2 regions of the Chitinophaga caseinilytica genome follow, and region 1 is predicted to be linked to the other one. Evidence: riboswitches for the same ligand, from Rfam matches in the RefSeq annotation. Region 1 holds a riboswitch; the other holds the start of a gene.
What was found. Region 1 has a riboswitch for cobalamin ahead of WJU22_RS18370 (DUF5074 domain-containing protein). Riboswitches for the same ligand answer to the same signal wherever they lie in the genome.
Positions count from the first base shown of each region.

Region 2: it holds a riboswitch for cobalamin, as region 1 does, so the genes downstream of both, metE (5-methyltetrahydropteroyltriglutamate--homocysteine S-methyltransferase) here and WJU22_RS18370 (DUF5074 domain-containing protein) in region 1, are expected to answer to the same signal.

Region 1 is NZ_CP150096.1:4,491,127-4,496,456, reverse strand. It holds partial or broken gene WJU22_RS18375 (TonB-dependent receptor) at 840-1,124, opposite strand; gene WJU22_RS18370 (DUF5074 domain-containing protein) at 1,202-2,518, opposite strand; cobalamin riboswitch at 2,692-2,893, opposite strand; gene WJU22_RS18365 (lysophospholipase) at 2,974-3,810, shown strand; gene WJU22_RS18360 (acetyl-CoA hydrolase/transferase family protein) at 3,900-5,186, opposite strand.
Region 2 is NZ_CP150096.1:662,727-668,056, forward strand. It holds gene metE (5-methyltetrahydropteroyltriglutamate--homocysteine S-methyltransferase) at 1-2,216, opposite strand, end outside; cobalamin riboswitch at 2,357-2,552, opposite strand; gene WJU22_RS02830 (response regulator transcription factor) at 2,855-3,220, shown strand; gene WJU22_RS02835 (hypothetical protein) at 3,393-3,611, shown strand; gene WJU22_RS02840 (Y-family DNA polymerase) at 3,655-4,917, shown strand; gene WJU22_RS02845 (hypothetical protein) at 4,981-5,330, shown strand, end outside.

The sequences.
Region 1 (5,330 bases):
TCGTTCATGATCGTTGCCAGCATCGCCGCCTGCGCGCTGAACCGCGGTAAGGTGACGGACGTGCTGAGCGCCCCCAGCACCGTATGCCGCCGCGGATAGGAGAAGTTTTTCAGCGATGCGTTCAGGAGATTGAACTGGTAGTCGGTCGACAGGCCGGCCGTCCACCAGTTTTTGATGGTAAACTGTTGCGCGAGGGAAATGTAGGCTTCCTGTTGGCGGTATCGGTTGTCGATGCGCAACAGTTGCGTATCCGGCGCCAGGTACCGCGTGAAATCCTTTGCGTATTTGGCATTGAGCAGCAGGCTGTATTTCCGGGAAAGGTCTTTGCGCAATTGTCCCTGCCAGAAAAAGTTGCGGTCCCACTGCCGGTCGATATGCCCGAACACCCCGTTCACCACGAACCCCGGCAATCCGCGTTCGGAGCCGTAATAATAGAGCCGCGAGTGCCATTCGCCGGAAGGGATCCGGCCGTGCAGCGAGGCTTCCAGGCGAAGGGCGTCTACTTCGCCGTTCCTGCGCATGGCCGTGGTATCGTAACCGTTCTCTTTCCGGTAACGGAACTTGTATTGACCGCCGGCATGCACCCATTCCGAGCTCAGCGAAAGCGTTACGCGGCCCGACAGTTTCCGATGATACAGCAAGGATGGATTAAACAGACTGAACGATCCCCCCTTCACCGTTCCTTTCAGGTGGAAACGCTCACCCGGCTTGAATTCCGGACGGAGCGGGGTGAGATATATGGCGGCGGAGGCGCTGTAGTCTTTCGCGGGTTGGAACGTATTGCTTTTTTGTCCGTTATAGAGCGATACGGCCTGCATGTTCTCCATGGAGAATTTGCCCAGGTCGATCTGGCCGTTCTGCGCATTCCCCAGCTGGATGCCGTCGTAAAACACTGCGGTGTGGTTGGTGCCCATCCCGCGGACGTCCACCGTTTTCAAGCCGCCCACACCTCCGTAATCTTTGATCTGCAAACCCGAGAAAAACCGGATGGCATCGGCGACCGATTGCGCGCCGAGTTTTTGCAAAGCCGCGCCCTGCAGCGTCTGCCCCGGTGAAATCTCGCGGACGGGCCGCGGTGCGGTGATGTGGACTTCCTTTAACTCACGGACCTTCGCGGAATCCATGGCCTGCTGCGCGGAAGCACTGCCTGCAAGCAGCAGGCAGGCTCCGGAACAGCGGATTTTCCAGTAGGATTTCATGGCTATGGTTGAATAACGGTCATGGCAGGGAAGTACCATCCGTCGTATCGGATCGTTTTCTTCAAAGCGCCGGTTTGTGCGTTGTAGAACAGCACGCGGTTCTCGCTTCCGGTATACGGGCCATTGATCGTCGTGATCACGAGCTCATCGGTATGATGGTCGTAATTCACGCCGGAGCCGTAAAAGTATTGACCGGCGGGCAGGGTGATGAAAGGCGCGGCCAGCGATGCGGCGTTGCCCACCACATACCGGTATAATTTGGTGCCGTATTGCCAGTTGGCGGCGGGCTGGATGATGAAAATGTGGTCGTTGACGGTGGAAGACGCCATCTGAACGCTTCTCCACGCGCCGAAGGGGTTCACCGAAGCGAACGGCATTTTCACGGAATCTTTCACGAAGGTGGTGGGGTGAACGGACATGAGGAGCGAATCCTTCGCGCCGTAAATCCGCCCGTTCTTGCCCGTCACAAAACCGACCGTAGCCTTGAAAGGCTTGCCGGCCACGGCATACGTGGTGGCGTTGAGCACGATCATGCCGTCGTTATTGCTATGTGCGAACACGTAGTTCCCGGATTTCACCATGTTGCCGATGGCGCCCGATACACCGGCAATTTTGCTGCCGATGGCGAGGGACGTGAGGTTGATGGGATAAATACCGTCGTCTGCCCCGATGAGGCCACGCGTAGCGTCGAGCCCAACGAAAGACATCGCTTTGCCGGAAACGGCGTTTTCCACGCGGCCGGTTTCCACGAGCGTGGAAGCGTCTGTCACCACCAGCGGGCCGCCGGCTTTCACGACCATGTACAATTTGCCGTTATGGATGGCGCCGTATTGCAGGGTGTTCATTACGCCACCGAGGTTTTTGCCGGGGTTCACGGCATGATAAACCCAGGGCACGAGCGTATCCGCGCCGTATTTGTAGAACCATACGCTGCCGGATTGGGTGCCGAACCAGCCTTCGTTGAGGACGAGCACGCCGTTGGCGTATTGCCCGAGCACGGTGATGTTGTAGACCGCGGAGTCTTTACCGTTGGGCGTGGAAGCGGCGAAGGTGATTTTATAGTCGCCATGCGCGCGGGGTTTGAAGGTGTAGGTGGCCTTATCGCCTACGGGCTCGCCGTTGAGTGTCCAGCGGAAGGAAATCCCCGCGTCCTGCGTGAACTCGGGCTTAAGCTCGAGCTCCTGGCCAACGGCGATGGTTTGTTCCGGTTTGGCGATGTGGACTTTGGGGCCGGAGGGCCTTACATCGTCCGATTTGTTACAGGCAGCTACGGTAGCCATGAAGGCGAGGCCGAGCAGAATGCGTACATGTTGTTTCATATGTTGGTTTATTTGTTTTGAAACAACCATCCGGGAAGCACGCATCATACCCGCAAACATATTTGCAAGTGCATGACGCGGGACGATCCCAACGCGCATGGAGGGTTATACGAATGAGAATATAAATACCTGGTAAAAGGCTTTACATCCCTGGCTTTTCACCCGAAAGCGTTGAATGGTAAATACATGAGGCAGGTCTTCTGGCTCTCCTGCTTTACCGGCTTGCCTTCCCTTCTTTTGGAAAGTGGCATGCAGTGATGCCGGTAAATACGAATGCAGGATTACAGCTACGGGGATAGCTCCGGTTTTGCACCGGATTCCCTTTTAATGCGCGCCCCTGGTGAGGGGTCTGCAACCAAATGCGATGCAAACCTACGGTGTTGGTGGGAATAAAACAAATGATTCGTATCATCGGGGCGTCCAACAAATTTGACTGTTGCCCGTTAATAGAGTGTATGCAACATGATTTCAACTGGGAATTCAACGGCCGGCGGTTCCACGGCATTACGTGGCAGCCGGAACATTACGACCGCGTGATGGTCGTGATCCACGGCATCGGCGAGCACGTGGAGCGCTACGCGCCGCTGGCGGAATTTTTCAATAAGGAAGGGTACCTGGTAACGGGGATCGATCATTACGGCCACGGCAAAAGCGACGGCAAGCGCGGCGATACGCTGAAGCTGGAGGAAATTTTCGATTACCTCGAAGCGTTCCTGCAATTTACGTGGGACGCGCACCCCGCGCCCATGGTGCTTTACGGGCATTCCATGGGCGGCGGGCTGCTGACGGGCCTGCTTCTCCACCGCCAACCCGACGTGCAAGCCGCCGTCATCTCCGCTCCCGCGCTCCTCCTCCCGCAAAAGCCCAACGCATTCCTGCGGGGTATTTTGAAAACAGGCGCATCCCTCCTGCCCCATTTACGCGTCAAAACCCCGCTCGATATCCAAAAGATTTCGCACGATGCGAACGAAGTGGCGAAGTTCGAATCCGATCCGCTGCGCCACCCGTTCGCCAGTTTGCGCCTCATGCATATATTGGTGAGCAATGGATTATGGTGCCTCCGTCACGCCGATCGCCTTCAAATTCCTTCACTGCTCATGCACGGCAATGCCGATAGCTTCACGAGCGTAGACGGCTCGCGTCGGTTCGCGGAAATGGCCCCGAAAAAACTCATCACCTACAAAGAATGGGACGGCCTCTACCACGAAATGCACAACGAGCCCCAGCGCCCGGAAATCTTCCAGTTCATGGCAGGCTGGCTCAGCGCCGTGCAATTACATCCGCTGGATTAATATTCCATTCCTCGTAAATAAAAAAAGGTGAAACCGGATATAGTGGCCCGTTTTCACCTTTTATCATTTGTATCGGAAAATTCAAATAATCAACCCTTCCCCTTCAGGAACCGGTCGAAATACGCACGGTCCAGCGCCTCCCGGTGATCCGGGTGTGCGAGGCCGATGAGCGCCCTGGCGCGTTGTTTCAGGTTCTTCCCGAAAAGGTCCACCGATCCGTATTCCGTCACCACCCAATGGATGTGCCCGCGGGTCGTAACCACGCCCGCTCCTTCCTTGAGGAACGGCGTAATGCGGGAAATCCCCTTATTGGTGACAGACGGCAGCGCGATGATGGGCTTGCCGCCTTCCGACAGCGATGCGCCGCGGATGAAATCCATCTGCCCGCCAATCCCGGAATACTGGTAAGTGCCGATGGAATCCGCGCACACCTGCCCCGTAATATCGATTTCGATGGCGCTGTTCACCGCCGCCACCTTGGGGTTCCGGCGGATGATGGAGGTATCGTTCACATAACTGATGTCCATGACGCGGATGGAGGGATTGTCGTGCACGAATTTGTACAGCCTTTCCGTACCCGTCATGAAAGCCGTCACGGTTTTCCCGGTATTGATCTTTTTCCGCGCGTTATTGATGACACCGCTTTCGATCAGCGGGATCACGCCGTCAGACATCATTTCCGTGTGCAGGCCGAGGTCTTTGTGGCCCACCAGGTTGCGCAGCACCATATCTGGAATGGTGCCAATGCCCAGTTGCAGGGTGGCGCCGTCTTCTATGAGCGCCGCCACATGTTTTCCGATCGCTTCCACGGCGGGCGTTGCCCCGGAAGAATAGTCGACCACCGGCAGCGGGGCTTCGTGCCACACCAGCGCGTGGATCCGGCTGATATGGATGAACCCGTCGCCATGCGTGCGCGGCATATTCGGGTTTACCTGTGCCACTACGTATTTCGCCGTATCCACCGCCGCGCGGGCGATGTCTACCGAAGTGCCGAGGCTCACGTACCCGTGCGCATCCGGCGGAGAAACCTGTATGAAGGCCGCATCCAGCGGGAGAATGTTGCGGTAGAAAAGTTGGGGGATTTCGCTGAGGAAGATCGGCACGTAATCGCCCGACTCGCTGTTAGACACGGCGCGCGTTGCCGCCGAAACGAAAAGGGAATTGAAGAAGAAAGCCTTTCTGCATGCCGGCTGGTCGAAATTGACGTTGCCGAGCGTGGTGATGCTCACCAGTTCCACATCTTTCAGTGCTTCTGCGCGGTTTTGCAGCGCCTGTACGAGCAGCTCCGGCGTGGCGGCGCTGCCATGCACGAATACGCGTTGTCCGGATTGAATATTGGCCACGGCGGTGGCGGCGTCTATGTATCGTAATTCCATGAATGGGTTGCGGTTTTGAACAAAATTACCGGAGGAAGGCCCCCGGCGCAATGATCCCCATCGCCCGATACCGTTCCGGGATCATGGGAAGACCTGACAAAAAACAGCCCGGTCCGCTGAAAGCGCCACCGGGCTGACTATTAC
Region 2 (5,330 bases), 2.7 Mb from region 1:
CGTGTTTTCAGCCCGCAGTCCGGGTTCACCCAGATGTTGCGCGCCGGCAAGTATTCGGCGGCTTTGCGCAGGAGGAATTCCATTTCGGCTATAGACGGCACCCGCGGCGAATGGATGTCGTACACCCCGGGCCCGATCTCGTTCGGGTATTTGAAATCCGCGAAAGCCTCCAGCAATTCCATTTGCGACCGCGACGTTTCGATCGTGATCACGTCTGCGTCCATTTCCGCGATATGGCGGATGATGTCGTTGAAATCGCTGTAGCACATGTGCGTGTGGATCTGTGTTCCGTCCTGCACGCCCGACGCGGAAACCCGGAAGGCGCGCACGGCCCAGTCGAGATACTGTTCCCGGTCGGCCTTACGGATGGGCAAACCTTCCCGGATGGCGGGCTCGTCGATCTGGATGATGCCGATCCCCGCCTGCTCCAGCGCCACCACTTCATCACGGATCGCCAGGGCGATTTGTGCCGTGGTTTCGGAACGGGGCTGATCGTCGCGGACGAAAGACCATTGCAAAATGGTGACCGGCCCGGTCAGCATACCTTTCATCGGCCGCGCGGTGCACGATTGCGCGAACACCGACCAGCGAACGGTCATATCCTGTTCGCGGCTCACGTCACCGAAAATAACCGGTGGCTTTACGCAACGGCTGCCGTAGCTCTGAACCCAGCCATGTTGCGTGAACGCGAACCCTTCGAGTTTTTCCCCGAAGTATTCCACCATGTCGTTCCGCTCGAATTCGCCATGCACCAGCACATCCAGCCCGATATCTTCCTGCAGTCGCACCGTTTCCCGGGTAGCGGATTCCAGCGATCCGTCGTATTGCGCTTGCGTAAGATCGCCTTTTTTGAATGCGGCCCTCAGCGCGCGGATATCCGCCGTTTGCGGGAAAGAACCGATCGTGGTGGTGGGGTACATCGGCAGCCCGAACCTTTGCTGCTGCAATGTTTGCCGATACACGAAGCCGGAAGCCCTCTGCGCATCGCGCTCCGAAATGGCGGCCACGCGCGCTTTCACGGCGGGTTTGTGGATGCGTGTGGATGCGCCCCTCGCGGCGATGGCCGCTTCGTTGGCCGCCAGCAAGGCCGCCTCGCCATGGAATATCCTGTCCAGTTCCGCCACTTCCTGCAGCTTCTGTTTGGCGAACGCCATCCAGGATTTCAGTTCTTCATCGAGCTGCGTTTCCAGCGCCAGGTCGGCCGGCGTGTGCAACAGGGAGCACGACGGAGCAATCATCACCCGGTCTTCCCCTAACTGGCCGACCGCTTTTTGAATGAATGGCAACGAGCGGCGGTAATCGTTTTTCCAGATATTCCTTCCATCGATCACGCCCAGCGACAGCGACATTTTCGGCGGCAGCAGCGGCAGGAGCTGTTCCAGCTGCGCGGGGTCGCGCACCAGGTCGATGTGCAGGCAGCACACGGGCAGCGAGGCGGCCAGTTCCGCATTGTCGCGGAGCCCTTCGAAATAGGTCGTCACCATGGTGCGGAGGCCTTTGCAATGTTTCGCAATCTCCGTGTAGGCGTAATGGTAAGCATCCGCCGCGCCTTCGGGGAGATCGGTGGCGAGGAAGGGCTCGTCCAGCTGCACCCAGGCGGCACCGCGGTCGCGCAGGCGTTGCAGGGCTTCGATATAAACGGGGAGCAGCCGGGGCAGCAGGCTGAGGCGGTGGAACCCGGGTTCTTTTTCCTTGCCGAGCAGCAGGTAAGAAACGGGGCCGATCAGCACGGGTTTCGGTGTGGCGGCGAGCTGGTGCTTCGCTGCGTCGAAGGCGTTGAACACTTTGTTGGAGAAGAGGCGGAAAGACTGGTCTTTCCGGAATTCCGGCACGATGTAATGATAGTTCGTGTCGAACCACTTGGTCATTTCCATGGCGGTGAGATCGAGGCCATGTTCCTGGCATCCGCGTGCCATGGCGAATGCGAGATCGGTTTCGGTGTTCTGCGGCACGTCTGTGACCACGGGCGCGTACCGGTCGGGGATGGCGCCGACGAGCAGCGACATGTCGAGCACATGATCATAGTAACTGAAATCGTTGCAGGGGATGAGGTCCATCCCTGCGGCTTGTTGCAGCCGCCATTGTTCTTCCTGGAGGCGTTGAGCGGCGACGGTCAGTTCCTGGCGGCCGATGCGGCCTTGCCAGTACGCTTCGCAAGCTTTTTTGAGCTGGCGTTGGGCTCCCATGCGCGGGTAGCCGAGGGTGTGTTTCAGCATAGCAAAAACGTTTTTAAGACATTAATGTGGATTAATGCTCCTTACGGTTTTCGTACGCTTTCAGGAAATGTGAGTAGGCATGGAACGGCGGGGCATATGTTGCCCATGACGGTCCCGACCATTGCTTCAAATCGCGAAAGCAAGATCTTTCATAGCGGGCAAGTATCCTGGCTTGTAACATTACCGCCGTTCTTCTCATCCTGTTCAGGTCAGGACAATGAACGCCTTGGGCGGTAACTCTGGCAGTTACTTACAGTTGCGCGACAGCCCGTGATTTGCACACGGTTCCTTTTTAAATCCGGCTTTCGCCGGCTACCACGCTATGGAAAATATGAATTGGGTAAAGAACTCGGGACCAAAGATAGGAATGTCCGCATTCAAAACCTATCAAGCGGGCTTGTTAATGCGCATTAACCAATAAAAACTTTGGCACAGTATGTGCAAATATGGGTCTGACCGGCTTATACCTAGTAGATTGAATATTACCGGAAAGCCATATAAAAGATTCAGACGTATACCTGTATACTCGCCTCTATTTTTATTGAAACTTCCACTTTAGCAGCATGTACCAAACGTACCGTATTATTTGCGGCAGGCTTTCGTATGCCTGCGCTGCAGTGGGTAACAGCGACTCGTATATGAAAAGGATATTGGTAATTGAAGACGATTTGTTAATGATCCATGTAGTAGAGCTGATCATTAAGAAGGAAGGACACCATGCAGATCTGGCATACAACGGAAAAGAAGCGGCTATGTTATTGGGCTCGTATGATTACGACCTGGTGATCGCCGATCTGAAGCTGCCTTTCCCCCATTTAGATGAACTTTCAGCGCAATTGCGCGCCCAGCGCGGGCGGCGTAGTTTGCCTGTTATCATGATACTGCCCGCCTATTTCGTTATGGACAGTATTTCTTCCTGGTTCGGCATGGAAGCGGAAGAAATCATTATAAGGCCTTTCAGTCCACTCGAGTTGACCACAAAAATCCAGGCGCTGTTGAACTGACGCGCCTCTTCTTTCTTTCCTCACCCGGCCCTCCGGTCACGGCTCCCCCAGCAAGTGACCGGCGCCGGTCAGGAAATCCCCACTCCATCTTCATACACCCATTCATTTGTATCATCCACCCCGTACCAACCGGCATCAGGTATTTATACCCGGAAAGGCGGATATTTGCCCCATGGATATTTTTACCATTTCGGTGGACGAGCGCCGCTTCGAAGTGAAGCCTTTCGTGAAAGGCTACGGCATGGCGTTTCATGTGGATACGGGCGACGGGCTGGTGATCTTCGAGCTGGACGAGGAAGACAGCCTCCGCGCCATCTCCCAGGGCCCTACTCCGCCAGATTCCGCGCTGGTAGGCCGCATCGCCGATGCGATCGTGGCGCACTTCGGATGATTTGCCAATATTTTTAGCTACATTTGCTAATGAACTTAGCATTATGATCGCCCTGGTTGACTGCAATAATTTTTACGTAAGCTGCGAAAGGCTCTTCCACCCCGCCGTCCTTCACCGGCCCGTGGTGGTGCTCAGCAATAACGACGGCTGCGTGATCTCCCGTTCCGAAGAAGCCAAAGCCCTCGGCATCCGCATGGGCGCGCCGGCCTTCTTCATGGAAGAAATGCTGGAGCGGCACCAGGTCGCGGTCTTCTCCTCGAATTACACCTTGTACGGCAGCCTGTCGCAGCGCGTGATGCAGGTACTCGCCGGCTTCGTGCCGGAAATGGAGGTCTACAGTATCGACGAAGCCTTCCTCGATGTCGCGGGCCATGCTTCCCCCGCTACACTGGCGGCGGCCATCCGCGCGGGCGTGCTGCACAACGTCGGGATACCCGTTTCCGTTGGCGTGGCGCCCACCAAAACCCTCGCCAAGATGGCCAACCGCGCCGTCAAAAAATCCAAACTGCCCGAAGGCTTCCTCGTCCTCGACTCGCCCGAAAAAACCACGGCCGTCCTCGCCGCCACGCAAGTGGAAGACATCTGGGGCATCGGTGCGCAATACGCCGCCATGCTCCACCAGAAAGGGTTCCACACGGCGCTCGACCTATCCCGCGTGCCCGATGATTTTGCACGGCGGGAACTGACCGTTCAGGGCCTGCGTCTGGTGCATGAGTTGCGCGGCATTCCGAGCATCGGGATGGAAGAATCGGCGCCGGCGAAAAAAGCGGTGTGCGTGGCGCGCTCGTTCGGGCAGTTGCTCACCGAAAAGGACGATATCCGCGAAGCCCTCGCCAATTACGCCGCCGTGGCCGCGCAGAAGCTGCGGGCACAGGGCTCGCGGGCCAGCATCATCCAGGTGTTCGTACAAACGAATAATTTCCGCGGGCAGGACGCGCAATATCACCGCTCCGTGAACCTCCGGCTGCCCGTACCCGCCAGCAGCACGCGGGAGCTCATCCGCCAGGCGCTCCTGGCGCTCGACCGCATCTTCAAGCCGGGGTATAATTACAAGAAAACCGGTATTGTAGCGATGGACCTGGTGCCGGATTCGCAGGTGCAGGAAAACCTCTTCGAATCTACCGATCACGAAAAGGAACGCAAGCTCATGCAGGCGCTCGACGGCATCACGCGGCACTTTGCCGGCAAACCCGTGCTGCGCTTCGCGGTGCAGGGCGGCAACAAGAAATGGGCGCTACGGCAGGAGCGGCTTTCGCCATGCTACACCACGCGCCTGGAGGAAATCATCAAAGCGAAAGCGGAATGAATGACGACATACTTAACAGATACGCCCAATGATGAAAGCAATGACCCAACATAGCGCTACCTGATGCACAACCCGCTCGCCATATTACGGCCCGCGGTGCTGGAAGGGCTCCTGGCAGCGGGGCACCGCTGGTTCGTTAGGCAGCAATACCCCCGCGGCATGCACCCTTCGCTGAAGGCAGCGTTCCTCATTTCGGCGTACCGGAATATCGGGGAAGCACGGGCGCACCTGGAAGCCATCGCCGCCGATCCGCAGCGGCGCGTGTATGACGGGAACGACGCGGCCGACCGCGAACGCCTCTTCACCGCCGCCGCACAACCCGACGGATACGCCATCTACGTGAGCCTGCTCGCCAAACGTAAATGGAGCCCCGATCCCGCAACGGGAGCGGCTATCAAACAGTACGTCCGCGC